Regions from separate parts of the Actinomadura keratinilytica genome, predicted to be linked through region 3. Evidence: predicted binding sites of a transcription regulator. Region 3 holds the regulator's gene; each other region holds the start of a gene.
The links. The regulator LexA, encoded in region 3, represses DNA repair genes until DNA is damaged. The targets are predictions, from matches to a motif close to TCGAACANNTGTTCGA.

Region 1 (5,460 bases), on a different contig from region 3:
TACACGACCCGGCCGTGCTCGTCGCGGAACCGGTACACCCCCGGGGACTCGGGGATGGAGCCCGGTGCGGGTCGGTAGGTCGCCGGATCTGCCACGGCAGAAAGCCTAGTAGCCCCCGCCGACGGCCGGGCGCCCGCCGCGGATCCGGGGCGGGCGGCCGCACCGGCGGCGCCGGCCGCCGGAACCGCCCGCCCCGCCGCGTTCTCCTAGGCCAGGGTGATCTGCCCGCCCTGGACGTTGATCTGCTTGGCGGTCAGGCCCTTGTCGGACGGGCCGCTGACGACCGAGCCGTCGTTGATGTCGAACTTGCTGCCGTGGCAGGGGCAGTTGATGGTGCCGCCGGACACCGCGTCGACCGGGCAGCCGCGGTGCGGGCAGGTGACGTCGAACGCCTTGAACTGCCCCTGCTGCGGCTGGGTCACCACGACCTTCTGGGCCTTGAACACCTTGCCGCCGCCGACCGGGATCTCGCTCGCCTGGGCCAGTGCACCGCCGCCCGCCGTCCCGGAGGCGCCGCCGTCCGAGTCGCCGGACCCGCCGCACGCCGCGAGCACGCCCGCGGCCCCCGCCAGGCCGACGCCGAACAGGACCCCGCGGCGGGAGCTGCCTTCTTCGGCCGCCCGCTCGCCGTGTCCGGTCCGCGGTGCGGGCTCCTGTGCCATGCCGTGTCCTCTCATATGTCGATACAGTCCGTTGCCACTTGTCACCAGAGAGCACGTGCGCGCTCCCCCGATGGTTCACTCCGATCCTCGGGCACGGCCTGCGGGACGGCGGAACCGGGGTCGGCCGGGGCGCCGCGCTCGCGCCCCGGTCAGTCGAGGAGCTTGGCCAGGAACGTGCCGGTGTGGCTGGCCTCGACCTTCGCCACGTCCTCGGGCGTGCCCGCGGCGACGACGGTACCGCCGCGCGAGCCGCCCTCGGGGCCCATGTCGATGATCCAGTCGGCCGTCTTGATGACGTCCAGGTTGTGCTCGATGACGATCACCGTGTTGCCCTTGTCGACCAGGCCGTTCAGCACTCCGAGCAGCCGCCGGATGTCCTCGAAGTGCAGGCCGGTGGTGGGCTCGTCCAGCACGTAGATGGTGCGGCCGGTGGAGCGGCGCTGCAGCTCGGCGGCGAGCTTGACGCGCTGCGCCTCGCCGCCCGACAGGGTGGGCGCGGGCTGCCCGAGCCGCACGTAGCCCAGGCCCACGTCGTTCAAAGTCTTCAGGTGCCGGTGGATCGCCGAGACCGGCTCGAAGAACTCGGTGGCCTCCTCGATCGGCATGTCGAGGACCTCGGCGATCGTCTTGCCCTTGTAGTGGACCTCCAGGGTCTCCCGGTTGTAGCGGGCGCCGTGGCACACCTCGCAGGGCACGTAGACGTCCGGCAGGAAGTTCATCTCGATCTTGATGGTGCCGTCGCCGGAGCAGTTCTCGCAGCGGCCGCCCTTGACGTTGAAGGAGAACCGGCCGGGCTGGTAGCCGCGCACCTTGGCCTCGGTGGTCTGCGCGAACAGCTTGCGGATGTGGTCGAACACGCCGGTGTAGGTGGCCGGGTTGGAGCGCGGCGTGCGGCCGATCGGCGACTGGTCGACGTGCACCACCTTGTCGAGCTGCTCGACGCCGGTGACCCGGCGGTGCCGGCCGGGCACGGTCTTGGCGCCGTGCAGCTGCTTGGCCAGCGCGTTGTAGAGGATGTCGTTGACCAGCGTGGACTTGCCGGACCCGGACACCCCGGTGACGGCGGTGAACAGCCCGAGCGGGAACGCCACGTCCACATTGCGCAGGTTGTTCTGCCGGGCGCCCTTGACGACGATCTCGCGGCCCTTCTGCCGGGGCCGGCGCACCTTCGGCACGGGGATCTGGCGGCGGCCCGACAGGTAGGCGCCGGTCAGGGACTCCTCGCTGGCCAGCAGCTCGTCGACGGTGCCGGACACCACGATGCGGCCGCCGTGCTCGCCGGCCCGCGGGCCGATGTCGACCACCCAGTCGGCCGCCCGGATGGTGTCCTCGTCGTGCTCGACGACGATCAGCGTGTTGCCCATGTCGCGCAGCCGCAGCAGGGTCTCCAGCAGCCGGTGGTTGTCGCGCTGGTGCAGGCCGATGGACGGCTCGTCCAGCACGTACAGCACGCCCACCAGGCCGGACCCGATCTGGGTGGCCAGCCGGATGCGCTGCGCCTCGCCGCCGGCCAGGGTGGCCGAGGCGCGGTCCAGGCTGAGGTAGTCCAGGCCGACGTCCAGCAGGAAGCCCAGCCGCGCGTTGATCTCCTTCAGCACGCGCTCGGCGATGTGCTTCTCGCGCTCGCTCAGCTCCAGCGACAGCAGGAACTTGGCGCACTCGCCGATCGGCATGGCCGCGACCTCGGCGATCGACTTGCCGCCCATGGTGACCGCCAGCACGTACGGCTTGAGCCGCGCGCCCTCGCACGACGGGCACGGGATCTCGCGCATGTAGCCCTCGAAGCGCTCGCGGGTGGAGTCGCTCTCGGCCTCCGAGTGCCGCCGCTGGATGTAGGGGATGACGCCCTCGTAGGCGGTGTAGTAGGAGCGGGTGCGCCCGTAGCGGTTCTTGTAGCGGACGTGCACCTGCGTGGAGTGGCCGTTCAGGATCGCCTTGCGCGCCTTGGCCGGGAGCTTCTCCCACGGGGTGTTGAGGTCGAAGCCCATGGCGTCGCCCAGGGCCGACAGCAGCCGCAGGAAGTAGTCGCTGACGTGCCCGTTGGACCACGGCTGGATGGCGCCCTCGCCCAGGGTGAGGGACGGGTCGGGCACGACCAGCTCGGGATCGACCTCCATGCGGGTGCCCAGGCCGGTGCAGTCGGGGCAGGCGCCGTAGGGGGAGTTGAACGAGAACGAGCGGGGCTCCAGCTCGTCGAACGACAGGTCGTCGTACGGGCAGTACAGGTGCTCGGAGTACATCCGGGTGCGGCCCTCGTCGTCCTCGGGCAGGTCGACGAAGTCCAGCACGATCGTGCCGCCGGCCAGGGCGAGCGCGGTCTCCACCGAGTCGGCCAGCCGCTGGCGCGCCGACTGCTTGACCGTCAGCCGGTCGACGATCACGGCGATGTCGTGCTTCTCCTGCTTCTTGAGCTTGGGCGGGTCGTCCAGCCGGACCGCCTGCCCGTCCACCATCGCCCGGGAGTAGCCCTTGGACTGCAGCTCGCGGAACAGCTCGGCGTACTCGCCCTTGCGGCCGCGGATGACCGGGGCGAGCACCTGGAAGCGGGAGCCCTCCGGCAGCTCCAGCACCCGGTCGACGATCTGCTGGGGGGCCTGGCGGCTGATCGGGCGGCGGCACACCGGGCAGTGCGGGTGGCCGATGCGCGCGTACAGCAGCCGCAGGTAGTCGTAGACCTCGGTGATCGTGCCGACCGTGGAGCGCGGGTTCTTGCTGGTGGACTTCTGGTCGATGGACACCGCCGGGGACAGGCCCTCGATGAAGTCGACGTCGGGCTTGTCCATCTGGCCGAGGAACTGGCGCGCGTAGGCCGACAGCGACTCCACGTACCGGCGCTGCCCCTCGGCGAAGATCGTGTCGAACGCCAGGGACGACTTGCCCGATCCCGACAGCCCGGTGAACACGATCATGGCGTCCCGGGGCAGGTCCAGCGAGACGTCCTTCAGGTTGTGCTCGCGCGCTCCACGCACGATGAGTCGGTCATGCACGGCGTTCTTCCGGTTCCTTGTCTGGGCGCGTTGGGGAGACACGATGGCCTCGGGCAACCAGGGGGCACGGCCACGCGGCACGACACTCCCCCGGGGGCATAACGCGACGTCGAGCCGCCGCATTTCGTGCCGGTCCCGGCCCGCTTCCGATTGTGGTCGGCGCCCGCTCCCGCGGGGGCCGGGCGACACCATCGAACCGTACACGTGTTCGAAGATCTCTCGCTACCGGAACCCGCCCGCGCCGCGACGCCCGGCACCGGACCCGGTTCGGCGGGCTCGATTCGGCGGGCTCGATTCGGCGGGCCGGTTCGGGGGCTCGGTTCAGCCGACGCGCAGGGCGCGGGCGCGGCGCCGCGCCTCGCCGCCCTCGTAGGCGTCCCGCGGCATGACCCAGACCATGTCGCGGCCGGTCTCGGCGGGAAGGCCGCGGCCGTGGTCCTGGAGGCGGTCGAGCCGGTAGCCGAGTGCGCGCGCGACGGCCGCGCTCGCCGTGTTCCCCGCGTCACAGTGGATCTCGGTGCGGTCGATCCCGGGCAGGGCGAACGCCGCGTCGGTGAGCAGCGCGGCGGCCCTGCCGGCCAGGCCCCGCAGGGGCGGCCGCGCGGATGGTTCTGCTTGCATGGGCCCCATCGTGGCCGCCGCGGCGCCGCGCGGGGGCCGGTTGTTCTCAGGGGCGGGGGCGCAGGCCGTCGAAGACGACGGCCAGGGTGCGGCGCCGCAGGTCGTCGTCCCACGCCCCGTGCAGCGCCCCCTGGCAGGCGGCGGTGAGGATCGCCATGACCTCGTCGATCCCGACGTCCGGGCGCACGGCCCCGGCGCGCTGGGCGGCCGCCAGCAGTTCGCCGACCGCCTGTTGCAGGGCGCGGATCTGGTCGCCCGGTTCGACGCCCATCCCCTCGGCGGCCAGCAGGCCGAGCACGGTGCGCACCCGGGCCGCCCGTTCCACCAGGAACGCGAAGTAGTCGAAGAAGGCGGTGGCGGGGTCGGCGCGCGCCGCCAGGGCGGCGGCCTCGCCGACCAGCCGGGCCCGCAGCTCCTTCATGATCGCCGCGAGCAGGTCGCGCTTGGTCGGGAAGTGCCGGAACACCGTGCCGATCGCCACCCCGGCGCGGGACGCCACCTCCTCGGTGGAGGCGCCTTCGCCCTTCTCGGCGAACACCTCCTCGGCGGCGGCCAGGATGCGCGCCCGGTTGCGTCGCGCGTCGGCGCGCATCCTGTGCCCCGCCTCGGCGGCGTCGTCAGGCCGGCCGGCCATCGTCCAGGGCGAAGTCCAGGTAGCGGTCGTAGGAGCGCTGGACGGCCGCCTTGCCGTCGGCGTAGACGATGCGCCGCCACCAGGCGCCGTACACCCGCCGGAAGTTGTAGGGCTCCAGCAGGCGCAGCGCCCGGCGGATCGTCCGGGGCCGCTCGGGGATGAAGTTGGGGTAGGACCACATGAAGCTGACCCAGCGGCGGTCCTGCACGACCTGCAGGATGTCGCCGGAGAGCAGGGCGCCCTCCCCGTCCTCGCCGTCGCGCCAGTGCAGCACCTGGCCGCCGGCGAAGTGCACGCCCGCGTTGATGAGGGTGAGCCCGTCGCCGATCTCCAGGGTGTCGCCCGACCAGAAGCGCACCGCGTCGTCGGGGCGCGCGACCCACTGGCGGTCGGCCTCGTGGATGTAGACGGGGGCGTCGAAGGCGTGCGCCCACTCGATCATCGAGCCGTAGTAGTGCGGGTGGCTGATCGCGATCGCCGAGACGCCGCCCAGCTCGCGCACCTGGCGGACCAGGTCGTCGTCGATGAGGGTGATCATGTCCCACAGCACGTTGCC
Region 2 (5,460 bases), on a different contig from region 3:
GGCGGTCATGGCACTGGAGCGCGTTCCCGCCGACATCCGCGCCCAGGGCGGCGTCGCCCGGATGAGCGACCCCGACATGATCGAGAGCATCATCGAGGCGGTCTCCATCCCCGTCATGGCCAAGGCGCGGATCGGCCACTTCGTCGAGGCGCAGGTGCTGCAGGCCCTCGGCGTCGACTACATCGACGAGTCGGAGGTGCTCACCCCCGCCGACTACGAGAACCACATCGACAAGTGGGCCTTCACCGTGCCGTTCGTGTGCGGCGCCACCAACCTCGGCGAGGCGCTGCGCCGCATCACCGAGGGCGCCGCGATGATCCGCTCCAAGGGCGAGGCCGGCACCGGCGACGTCTCCAACGCCACCACCCACATGCGCCGCATCCGCGCCGAGATCCGGCGCCTGCAGTCGCTGCCCGAGGACGAGCTGTTCGTGGCCGCCAAGGAGCTGCAGGCCCCCTACGAGCTGGTCAAGGAGGTCGCGCAGGCGGGCAAGCTGCCGGTCGTGCTGTTCACCGCCGGCGGCATCGCCACCCCCGCCGACGCCGCCATGATGATGCAGCTGGGCGCCGAGGGCGTGTTCGTCGGCTCGGGCATCTTCAAGTCCGGCGACCCGGTCAAGCGCGCCGAGGCGATCGTCAAGGCCACCACCTTCTACGACGACCCCGACGTGGTCGCCAAGGCCTCCCGCGGCCTCGGCGAGGCCATGGTCGGCATCAACGTCGCCTCGCTCGGCGAGGACCAGAAGTACGCCGGCCGCGGCTGGTGACCGCCGCGGGGGAGTGACGGCGCAGCACCTCCCCCCTCCACACGGCGCCACCGGAAGGTTTACGCTGGCCGCGCGGCCGGTCGGGGGCTGCGACGCCCCTGGGCGGCTCCGGCCGTGGGAGGGGACGACGATGGCTTGGTCGGTCGCGCTCGCCTGCGCCAGCGCGGGGGAGCCCGCCGAGGTGTTCGGCCCGGGGCTGCGGCCCGATCCCGACGCGGCGGCCCGGCTGGCGCACGGGCTCTACCCGGCCGCGACCCTGGTCGAGACCGGCGACACGGTGCTCGACTTCGCGCTGTGGCCGTATGAGGACGAACTGTTCGTCGGCGCCTACGACCAGCGGGCCCTGCTGCTGTGCGACCGGCGCCTGTTCTGCCTCGACGACGACGCCCGCCGCGTCGCCGACTCGGTCGCCGCGGCCCTGCCCGGCGCGCGCTGCGGCGTGCTCGTGCTGCACAGCGTCATCTCCGGCTGCTGGTTCCGCTGGTACGAGGGGGGAGCGCTGCGCCGCGACGTGTTCGTCACCAAGGAGGACGGCGTCGTGGTCGACCAGGGCGAGCGGCTGCCCGTCGAACGCCCGTTCTGGACGGCCATCGACCGGGGCGCCGGGGACGTGCCGCTGCCGTTCGACCCCGAGGACTTCGGCCTGGCGCTGGCCCGCGCCCACATGTTCGGACGCGGCATCGCCGACCGCGGCACCGACGGCTTCCTGCCCCTCGAACTGCCCCTGCGCCGCTTCAAACTGTGCTGACCCCCGCCCCCGGAAGAGCGACGGTTCCGGGGGCGTTGTAAGGAACGGCTAGGGTTCTGCCCCGACGCCCCCGTGTGTCCATGCGTACCTCCCGGAAGGTTCATCGGTGACTGCTGTGCCGACCGTGCCGTCTGAGCCGACGATCGGCGTGCTCGCCCTGCAGGGCGACGTGCGCGAGCACGCCCGCGCCCTGCAGGCCGCGGGCGCGCGGACGCTCGCCGTCCGCCGCCCCGGGGAGCTGGAACGCTGCGACGCCCTGGTCATCCCCGGCGGGGAGTCCACCACCATGTGGCGCCTGGCCCGCGCCTTCGAGCTGCTGGAGCCGCTGCGCAAGCGGATCGAGGCGGGCATGCCCGCCTACGGCTCCTGCGCCGGCATGATCATGCTCGCGGACCGCATCCGCGGCGGCGTGGCCGGGCAGGAGACGATCGGCGGCATCGACATGACCGTGCGGCGCAACGCCTTCGGCCGCCAGGTCGACTCCTTCGAGAGCCCGGTGCGGCTGGCGGGCATGGGCGACACGCCCTACCACGCGGTGTTCATCCGCGCTCCCTGGGTGGAGTCGGTCGGCGACGGCGTGGAGGTCCTCGGCCGCGCCGAGAGCGGCCCGAACGCCGGTAGGATCGTCGCCGTCCGTCAGGGCCGCCTGATGGCGACCGCCTTCCACCCTGAACTGACGGGCGACTTTCGCGTGCACCGCTACTTCGCCGACCTGGTGCGCCGGGCGGCGGCCGGGGGTGGGTCCCCCATGAGGGGGTCGGAATGAGCACTGAGCAGGAGGATTGACGGATGTCCGGCCATTCCAAATGGGCGACGACCAAGCACAAGAAGGCCGCCCTCGACGCCAAGCGGGGCAAGCTCTTCGCCAAGCTGATCAAGAACATCGAGGTCGCGGCGCGGACCGGCGGCGGGGACCCCGACGCCAACCCCACCCTGTACGACGCCATCTACAAGGCCAAGAAGAACTCGGTCCCCAACGACAACATCGAGCGGGCCCGGCGCCGCGGCGCCGGCGAGGAGGCCGGGGGCGCCGACTGGCAGACGATCATGTACGAGGGGTACGCCCCCGGCGGCGTCGCCCTGCTGATCGAGTGCCTGACCGACAACCGCAACCGCGCCGCCTCCGAGGTGCGCACCGCGGTCACCCGCAACGGCGGCTCGATGGCCGACCCGGGCTCGGTGTCGTACCTGTTCAACCGCAAGGGCGTCATCATCGTCCCCAAGTCGGGCACCACCGAGGACGACCTGATGCTGGCGGTGCTGGACGCCGGCGCCGAGGAGGTCAACGACCTCGGCGAGAACTTCGAGGTGGTCTGCGAGGCGGGCGACCTGATCGCGGTGCGCAGCGCGCTGCAGGACGCCGGCATCGACTACGAGTCGGCCGACACCAACTGGCTGCCCAGCGTCACCGTCCCGCTGGACGAGGAGAACGCCAGGAAGGTCTTCCGCCTGCTGGAGGCCCTGGAGGACTCCGACGACGTGCAGGAGGTCTTCGCCAACTTCGACGTCTCCGACGACGTCATGGCCAAGGTCGAGGCCTGAGCCCTCGCCCCTGGGGCCTTTTCCACCGACGGGCGCAGCGGCCCCTCCGCGCGGCGGAGGGGCCGCTGCTCGCGTTCGCCGGACCGGCCGCCGGGCCCCCGCACGCACTGGGCGCACAGGACGCGGGCGCGGGGACACGGCCGCGGGGACACCGCGGGGACACGGCCGCCGCCGGTGCGCGACGATGTCCGGGGCGTTCGGTACGGTGGCCAACACCGAACGGATGATCGAAGGAGCGGCCGTGCGGGTGCTGGGAGTCGACCCCGGTCTCACCAGATGCGGAGTCGGCGTCGTGGACGGCGCGCCGGGCACGCCGCTGACGCTGGTGGCGGTGGACGTCATCCGCACCAGCCCCGACGACGACGTCCCGGTCCGGCTGCTGGGCATCGAGGCGGGCCTCGAGGCGCTGCTGGACGAGGTGCGGCCCGACGCCGTGGCCGTCGAACGCGTCTTCTCCCAGCACAACGTGCGCACCGTCATGGGCACCGCGCAGGCGGCGGGGGTGGCCATGCTGGCGGCCGCCCGGCGCGGGCTGCCGGTCGCCCTGCACACGCCCAGCGAGGCCAAGGCCGCCGTCACCGGCAGCGGCCGCGCCGACAAGGCCCAGGTGACCGCGATGGTGACGCGGCTGCTGCGGCTGGACGCCGCGCCCAGGCCCGCCGACGCCGCCGACGCGCTGGCACTGGCGATCTGCCACGTGTGGCGCGGCGGCGCGCAGGCCCGGCTGGCCGCCGCCCGGCCCGGCGCCCGGCCCGGCGCGGCCCCCGTCCACGGCAGGAGCAGAGGAGGATCGACGCAGTGATCGCGTTCGTCAGCGGCCGGGTCGCGGCCGCCGGACCCGACACGGCCGTGATCGACGTGCACGGCGTGGGCCTGGCGGTGCAGTGCACGCCCGCCACCCTCGCCGGGCTGAAGGTCGGCGAGCAGGCGCGGGTGCCGACCTCGCTGGTGGTCCGCGAGGACTCGCTGACCCTGTTCGGGTTCGCCGACGAGGACGAGCGCGCCGTGTTCGAGGTGCTGCAGACCGCCAGCGGCGTCGGGCCCCGCCTGGCGCTGGCGATGCTGGCCGTGCACTCGCCGGACGCCCTGCGCCGCGCCGTCGCCGCCGAGGACGTGGCCGCGCTGACCAAGGTCCCCGGCATCGGCAAGAAGGGCGCCCAGCGCATCGTGCTGGAGCTGCGCGACCGCCTCGGCGCCCCGTCCGGCGACGGCGCCGGCGCGCCCGCCCCGGCCCGCCCCGAACCCTGGCGCGAGCAGGTCCGCACCGGCCTGGTCAACCTGGGCTGGTCCGCCAAGGACGCCGAGGCCGCCGTCGCGGCCGTCGCCGCCGATCTGGACGGCGGCGACCCGCCGCCGGTCTCCGCGCTGCTGCGGGCCGCCCTCAAGAAGCTGAGCAAGTGATCGACACGGCGGGGAGGGGCGCGCGATGAGCGCGGAGGAACGGCTCGTCTCGGCCGACGCCGGAGGGCCCGACGAGCAGGTCATCGAGGCGGCGCTGCGGCCCAAGCGGCTGGACGACTTCATCGGGCAGCAGCGCGTCCGCGAGCAGCTGTCGCTGGTGCTGCACAGCGCGCTGCGGCGCGGCCGCACCCCCGACCACGTGCTGCTGTCGGGCGGCCCGGGCCTCGGCAAGACCACCCTCGCCATGATCATCGCGGCGGAGCTGGGCAAGCCGCTGCGGATCACCTCCGGCCCGGCCATCGAACGCGCCGGCGACCTGGCCGCGGTGCTGTCCACCCTGTCCGAGGGCGAGGTGCTGTTCCTCGACGAGATCCACCGCATGGCGCGGCCCGCCGAGGAGATGCTCTACATGGCGATGGAGGACTTCCGGGTCGACGTGGTCGTCGGCAAGGGCCCCGGCGCCACCGCCATCCCCCTCGACATCGCCCCGTTCACCCTGGTCGGCGCCACCACCCGGGCGGGCATGCTGCCCGGCCCCCTGCGCGACCGGTTCGGGTTCGTCGCGCACATGGACTTCTACGAGCCCGCCGAGCTGGAGGTCATCGTCAAGCGGTCGGCCCGGCTGCTGGACGTGCGGATCACCGACGGCGGGGCCGCCGAGGTGGCCGACCGCTCCCGCGGCACCCCCCGCATCGCCAACCGGCTGCTGCGCCGCGTCCGCGACTACGCCGAGGTGCGCGCCGACGGCGTGATCACCCGCGAGCTGGCCCGCGACGCGCTGACCCTCTACGAGGTCGACGAACGCGGCCTGGACCGCCTCGACCGGGCCGTGCTGACCTCGCTGCTGCGCAAGTTCGGCGGGGGGCCGGTGGGCCTGTCGACGCTGGCGGTGTCGGTGGGGGAGGAGCCCGAGACGGTGGAGGTGGTGGCCGAGCCGTTCCTGGTGCGGCAGGGACTGCTGGCCCGCACCCCGCGCGGCCGCATCGCCACCCCCGCGGCCTGG
Region 3 (5,460 bases):
AAGTGGACCTACGACAACATCGCCACCCAGGAGGCGTCGTTCCGCCGGTACGCCCCGTCCTTCGACTGGTCGCGGCGGCTGCACACCTCCGACCCCGAGTACTACCGGTGGACGCAGTGGCTGTTCCTGCGCTTCTACGAGCGCGGGCTGGCCTACCGGCGCGGCGGCCGGGTCAACTGGTGCCCCAAGGACCAGACCGTGCTGGCCAACGAGCAGGTCATCGGCGGCCACTGCGAGCGCTGCGGCACGCTGGTCGAGCGGCGCGTGCTGACCCAGTGGTACTTCAAGATCACCGATTACGCGGACCGGCTGCTGGACGACATGGCCGCCCTGGAGGGCAAGTGGCCCGACCGGGTGCTGCTGATGCAGCGCAACTGGATCGGCCGCTCCACCGGCGCCGACGTCGACTTCGTCATCGAGGGCCGCGAAGAGCCGGTCACCGTCTACACCACCCGCCCCGACACCCTGTACGGGGCCACCTTCATGGTGGTGGCCGCCGACGCCGACCTGGCCGAGGAGATCTGCGCCCCCGAGCAGCGCGCCGCGTTCGAGGCCTACCGCGAGCAGGTCTCCCACGAGAGCGAGATCGAGCGGCTGTCCACCGAGCGCGAGAAGACCGGCGTTTTCCTGGGCCGGTACGCGATCAACCCGGTCAACGGCGAGCGCATCCCGATCTGGGCGTCCGACTACGTGCTGGCCGAGTACGGGCACGGCGCGATCATGGCCGTCCCCGCGCACGACCAGCGCGACCTGGACTTCGCGCTGAAGTTCGGGCTGCCGGTGCGCGTGGTGGTGGAGACCGGGCAGCCCGACCCGGCCGAGAGCGGCGTGGCCGCCGCGGGCGACGGCCGCATCGTCAACTCCGGCCCCATCGACGGGCTGAACAAGGCCGACGCGATCAAGCGGATCATCGAGATCCTGGAGGAGAAGGGCCTGGGCAAGGCCGCGGTCAACTTCCGGCTGCGCGACTGGCTGGTGTCCCGGCAGCGGTTCTGGGGCTGCCCGATCCCGATCGTGCACTGCCCGTCCTGCGGCGAGGTCCCGGTGCCGGACGACCAGCTGCCGGTGCGGCTGCCCGACGACCTGCGCGGCGCCGACCTGCGGCCCAAGGGCACCTCGCCGCTGGCCGCCGCCGAGAACTGGGTCAACGTGGACTGCCCCAGGTGCGGCGGCGCGGCCAAGCGCGACAGCGACACCATGGACACCTTCGTCGACTCGTCCTGGTACTACTTCCGGTACTGCTCGCCGGACTACGAGGACGGGCCGTTCGACGTCGAGAAGGTCCGCAAGTGGATGCCGGTCGACCAGTACACCGGCGGCGTCGAGCACGCCATCCTGCACCTGCTGTACAGCCGGTTCTTCACCAAGGTGCTGTACGACCTGGGCATGGTCGACTTCACCGAGCCGTTCACCCGGCTGGTCAACCAGGGCCAGGTGATCCTCAACGGCAAGGCGATGTCCAAGTCGCTGGGCAACATGGTCGACCTGGGCGAGCAGATCGAGCAGTGGGGCGTCGACGTGGTGCGCCTGGCGATGCTGTTCTCCGGGCCGCCCGAGGACGACATCGACTGGGCCGACGTGTCCCAGCCCGGCATGGTCAAGTTCCTGGCGCGCGTGCACCGCATCGCCACCGAGGTGGCCTCCGCCCCCGGTACCGACCCTGCGGGCGGCTCGGTGGACCTGCGGCGCGTCACCCACCGCACCATCGACGAGGCCACCACGCTGATCGAGCAGCACCGCTACAACGTGGCGATCGCCCGGCTGATGACGCTGGTCAGCGCCACCCGCCGCGCCATCGACGAGGGCCCCGGCCCCGCCGACCCGGCCGTGCGGGAGGCCGCCGAGACGATCGCGGTGCTGCTGTCGCTGTTCGCCCCCTACACCGCCGAGGAGGCGTGGGAGCGGCTGGGCCGCGAGCCGTCGGTGGCGACCGCGGGCTGGCCGCAGGCCGACCCGTCCCTGCTGGTGCGCGAGTCGGTGACCTGCGTGGTGCAGGTCGCGGGCAAGGTCCGCGACCGCCTGGAGGTGCCGCCCGACATCGCCGAGGACGAGCTGGAGCGGCTGGCGCTGGCCTCCGCCAAGGTCAACGAGGCGCTGGCCGGCGCGCGGGTCCAGCGCGTCATCGTCCGCCCGCCCAAGATCGTGAACATCGTCCCGGCCAAGTGAGCACCCTGCACATCCTGCGGCTGCGCTACCGCGGAGCCGAGGAGGAGGCCGCTCCGCACGTGCCCGCCCACGCGGCGTACCTGGACCGCCACCACCGGGCGGGCACGTTCCTGGCCTCGGGGCAGACGGTGCCGTCCGAGCAGGGCGGCGCGATCATCGCGCGCGGGACCGACCGCGCCGAGATCGAAAAGATCGCCGAGAATGACCCGTTCGTCTGCGCGGGCGTGGCCGAATACGACATCATTACAGTCGATGTGGGCCGGATCCATCCGGCTCTGGCGGGACTGGTCGGCGTCGGCCCGTCCCGCGTCCGCGCCCCGGGAGAACCGCCCGGCTGACGCGGCGCATCGGCCGCGCAGCCCGCGGTCCAGGCACCGGCGGGCCCGAATCCGAGCCTGACGGCCGCGAGCGGAGATCCACCGCCGCGGCCGTATCTCGGCGTGGCCTGGCGGGCGCGCCTGGGCGCGGGCGCCGAGCGGCGGTCGTGGACGAGCTGGAACTGGAATGGGTGGAGACGAGTGCGTCCGCACGCGGTTGTCGAGGTGACGCCCCCCGCGTCGAATGCGGGGCGCACGCGAACGCCCGCCACCGCCCTGGGGGCCGGTGACGGGCGCGCGGGAGTGACCTGGCCGCGCCGGGCCGGGACGTCACATCTTGCGCAGCACGGCGACGACGCGGCCCAGGATCGACGCCTCGTCGCCGGGGATCGGCTCGTAGGCCGGGTTCTGGGGGACCAGCCAGATGTGGCCGTCGCGGCGCTTGAAGGTCTTGACGGTGGCCTCGCCGTCGATCATCGCGGCGACGATGTCGCCCTGCTCGGCCACCGGCTGCTGGCGCACCACCACCCAGTCGCCGTCGGCGATCGCCGCGTCGATCATCGAGTCGCCGGTGACCTTCAGCAGGAAGTGGGTGCCCTCGCCGACCAGCTGCTTGGGCAGGGTGAACACGTCCTCCACGGCCTCCTCGGCCAGGATCGGACCGCCGGCGGCGATCCGTCCCACCAGCGGCACGTAGGCGGGGGCGGGGCGCGGCGCGGTGTCCTGCCCGGCACCGGGCGCGTCGGGGGTGTCGGTGTCGGTGCGCACCGGCGTGGCGCCCGGGACCCGCACCTCGACGGCGCGCGGCCGGTTGGGGTCGCGGCGCAGGTATCCCTTGCGCTGCAGCGCGCGCAGCTGGTGCGACACGCTGGAGGTGCTGGTCAGGCCGACGGCCTCGCCGATCTCGCGCATCGACGGCGGGTAGCCGCGGCGCTGCACCGAGTCGCGGATCACCTCCAGCACCATGCGCTGCCGCTGGGTCAGACCCGCCTCGTCCATGGGGCCGTCGGGCAGCTCCCGGACCTTGGTCATTGTTCGTCGCCTCCCGACGCTCGCTCTGTCACTCCTCGCCGAACGTTATCGCGTCCGGCTGCAATGATCAAACAATTGTTCGAAGAATGTACTCGCGTTTCTCGGGGGGCTGCGGTACAACATCGTACAGACGTTCGATCGAATATTCATTCGAAGATCGGCTGTCGGTCACGAAGGGGACCGAGATGGCGGGTTCGCTCCACCCACACTGCATAACGGCCGAAGCTCCGGCCCTCACCACGCATGTCCGCCCCGCGCCGCCCCTGGGGGCTCCGGCGGAGGGCGCGTGGGACGAGTTGCGGCTGACCAGACGCGGCCGCATCGTGATGATCGGCCTGCTGGCGGTGCCGCTCCTGGTCGTGCTGTGGCTGACCGCGACGGCCCGCGCCGGCGCCGGCGGCCCCGACGCCTCCGACCCGAGCGTCCGCCCGGGCAAGACGGTCGTCGTCGGCCACGGCGACTCACTGTGGACGATCGCCCGGCGCGAGCGCCCCCGCGACGACACCCAGCTGCTGGTCCGCCGCATCATGGACCTCAACAACCTGTCCACCACGATCGTCCGCCCGGGCCAGCGCCTGCGCCTCCCCGCCCACGACTGACCCCCGGCTTCACGCCGTCGCGCTTCCGCAGCGGCCTCCAAGCCCACGCTCGCCGAGCCGGAGGCGGCACCTGCCCTGCCGACGCGGCGATGACCGAAGGCTCGGCCCCCGGCGCCCCGGGGACCGAGCCGCCGACCGGGAGCGGGACACCCTGACGGCGGAAAGTCCGAGTCCGGCGGGGATCCGCCAGCCCGCCCGGCGGCTAGAGCACCGGCACATAACAGGTACGCGAACAACGCCCATCCGGGCGTTTCGGCTCCGTCACGCACCGCAGAGCCCAAGACCGGCCGCTTGCCAAGGCACCAGAACATGCGCCGACGAGTGCACCTGCAAGACAGCTTCAGCGCTGCTTCGGTGACCGGGGCAGTCGAAGGGCCGGACGGCGGGATGCGGGCGATGGCGGTCGCCGGGTGAAGGCGCGAGAGTCCTGGTTGCTGAGATGTGGGCCTGGGGAGACGCCTTCAGGGGGCGGACTGGCTCGGCCGAGCCTTGAGCGGCGATGCGCGTACCTGCGGGTGTCCGGGTGATGTCCGCCGGTTGCCTCCGTCTCGCCTATAGCCGCATTGCCGCTTTGGTGGCTGGGGGAATCGACGGGCTGGGATGGCGTGGTTCGGGCGATTCCGACCGTGACGGGGGAGGTCTGGGCGCGGGATGCAGGGCCCGGGGAGACGCCTTCGGGGCCGGCGGGCTGGCTTGGTCGAGGCTTGGGTGGCGGTGCGCGTACCTGCGGGTGTTCGGGTGATATCTGCCGGGTTGTTTCGGCCTGTTCCATAGCGGCAGCGCCGCTTTGGTGACCGGGGCGGTCGAAGGGCCCGGGGTGGCGTGGTGCGGGTGGTTTCGACCATGAGGGTTGCCGGGGCGGGGCAGGAGGTCTGGTAGCGGGGGTGCGGGGCCTGGGGAGACGCCTTCAGGGTGGCGGGCTGGCTTGGCTGAGGTTGGGGGACCGGTACGGGTATCAAGGCGTGTTTCGAAGTGAGGTGAGCGTCGCCGTGGCATCGCCGCCACGATTCCGACCCACGGGAGCCCAGGCCCGGCAGCGGCGGTCGTCTACCCCCTTCGACCCGGCCGGCTGCAGGGCCCGCCATGCCATGGAGTGCGGCGTCGACCACTTCGAGCGCCACCGGGCCGCGGCCACCCGCTACGACAAGATCTCCGACCGCTACCGAGCCCCCGGTGGTGCGCGCTTGGTGCGGCGAGTGGCGCTGCCGCGTCGACACTAGAGCCGGTTGGTGACGTTGCGGCGTCGGTGGGGCCGGTTGTGTCGGAGACGGGCGGGCGACTGTCGTCCCGGCCCGCTACCGGCGGTGTCACGGAGCCGCACAGGCGGGGACGACCCGGGTGCCAAG

Region 1: a site for LexA is predicted at 3,846-3,861, ahead of uvrA (excinuclease ABC subunit UvrA). Genes of this name have one in related genera too.
Region 2: a site for LexA is predicted at 3,272-3,287, ahead of ruvC (crossover junction endodeoxyribonuclease RuvC). Genes of this name have one in related genera too.

Annotation. Positions count from the first base shown of each region.
Region 1 covers NZ_BAABDO010000070.1:5,939-11,398, forward strand. Annotated here, with positions in the region: gene uvrC (excinuclease ABC subunit UvrC) at 1-95, opposite strand, end outside; gene ABD879_RS20815 (Rieske (2Fe-2S) protein) at 207-662, opposite strand; gene uvrA (excinuclease ABC subunit UvrA) at 812-3,649, opposite strand; gene ABD879_RS20825 (GNAT family N-acetyltransferase) at 3,971-4,270, opposite strand; gene ABD879_RS20830 (TetR/AcrR family transcriptional regulator) at 4,317-4,904, opposite strand; gene ABD879_RS20835 (MBL fold metallo-hydrolase) at 4,888-5,460, opposite strand, start outside.
Region 2 covers NZ_BAABDO010000005.1:48,775-54,234, reverse strand. Annotated here, with positions in the region: gene pdxS (pyridoxal 5'-phosphate synthase lyase subunit PdxS) at 1-766, shown strand, start outside; gene ABD879_RS03030 (DUF6928 family protein) at 897-1,514, shown strand; gene pdxT (pyridoxal 5'-phosphate synthase glutaminase subunit PdxT) at 1,639-2,280, shown strand; gene ABD879_RS03020 (YebC/PmpR family DNA-binding transcriptional regulator) at 2,304-3,056, shown strand; gene ruvC (crossover junction endodeoxyribonuclease RuvC) at 3,298-3,858, shown strand; gene ruvA (Holliday junction branch migration protein RuvA) at 3,855-4,457, shown strand; gene ruvB (Holliday junction branch migration DNA helicase RuvB) at 4,483-5,460, shown strand, end outside.
Region 3 covers NZ_BAABDO010000044.1:36,389-41,848, reverse strand. Annotated here, with positions in the region: gene leuS (leucine--tRNA ligase) at 1-2,166, shown strand, start outside; gene ABD879_RS16135 (YciI family protein) at 2,163-2,504, shown strand; gene lexA (transcriptional repressor LexA) at 2,814-3,515, opposite strand; gene ABD879_RS16125 (LysM peptidoglycan-binding domain-containing protein) at 3,701-4,114, shown strand.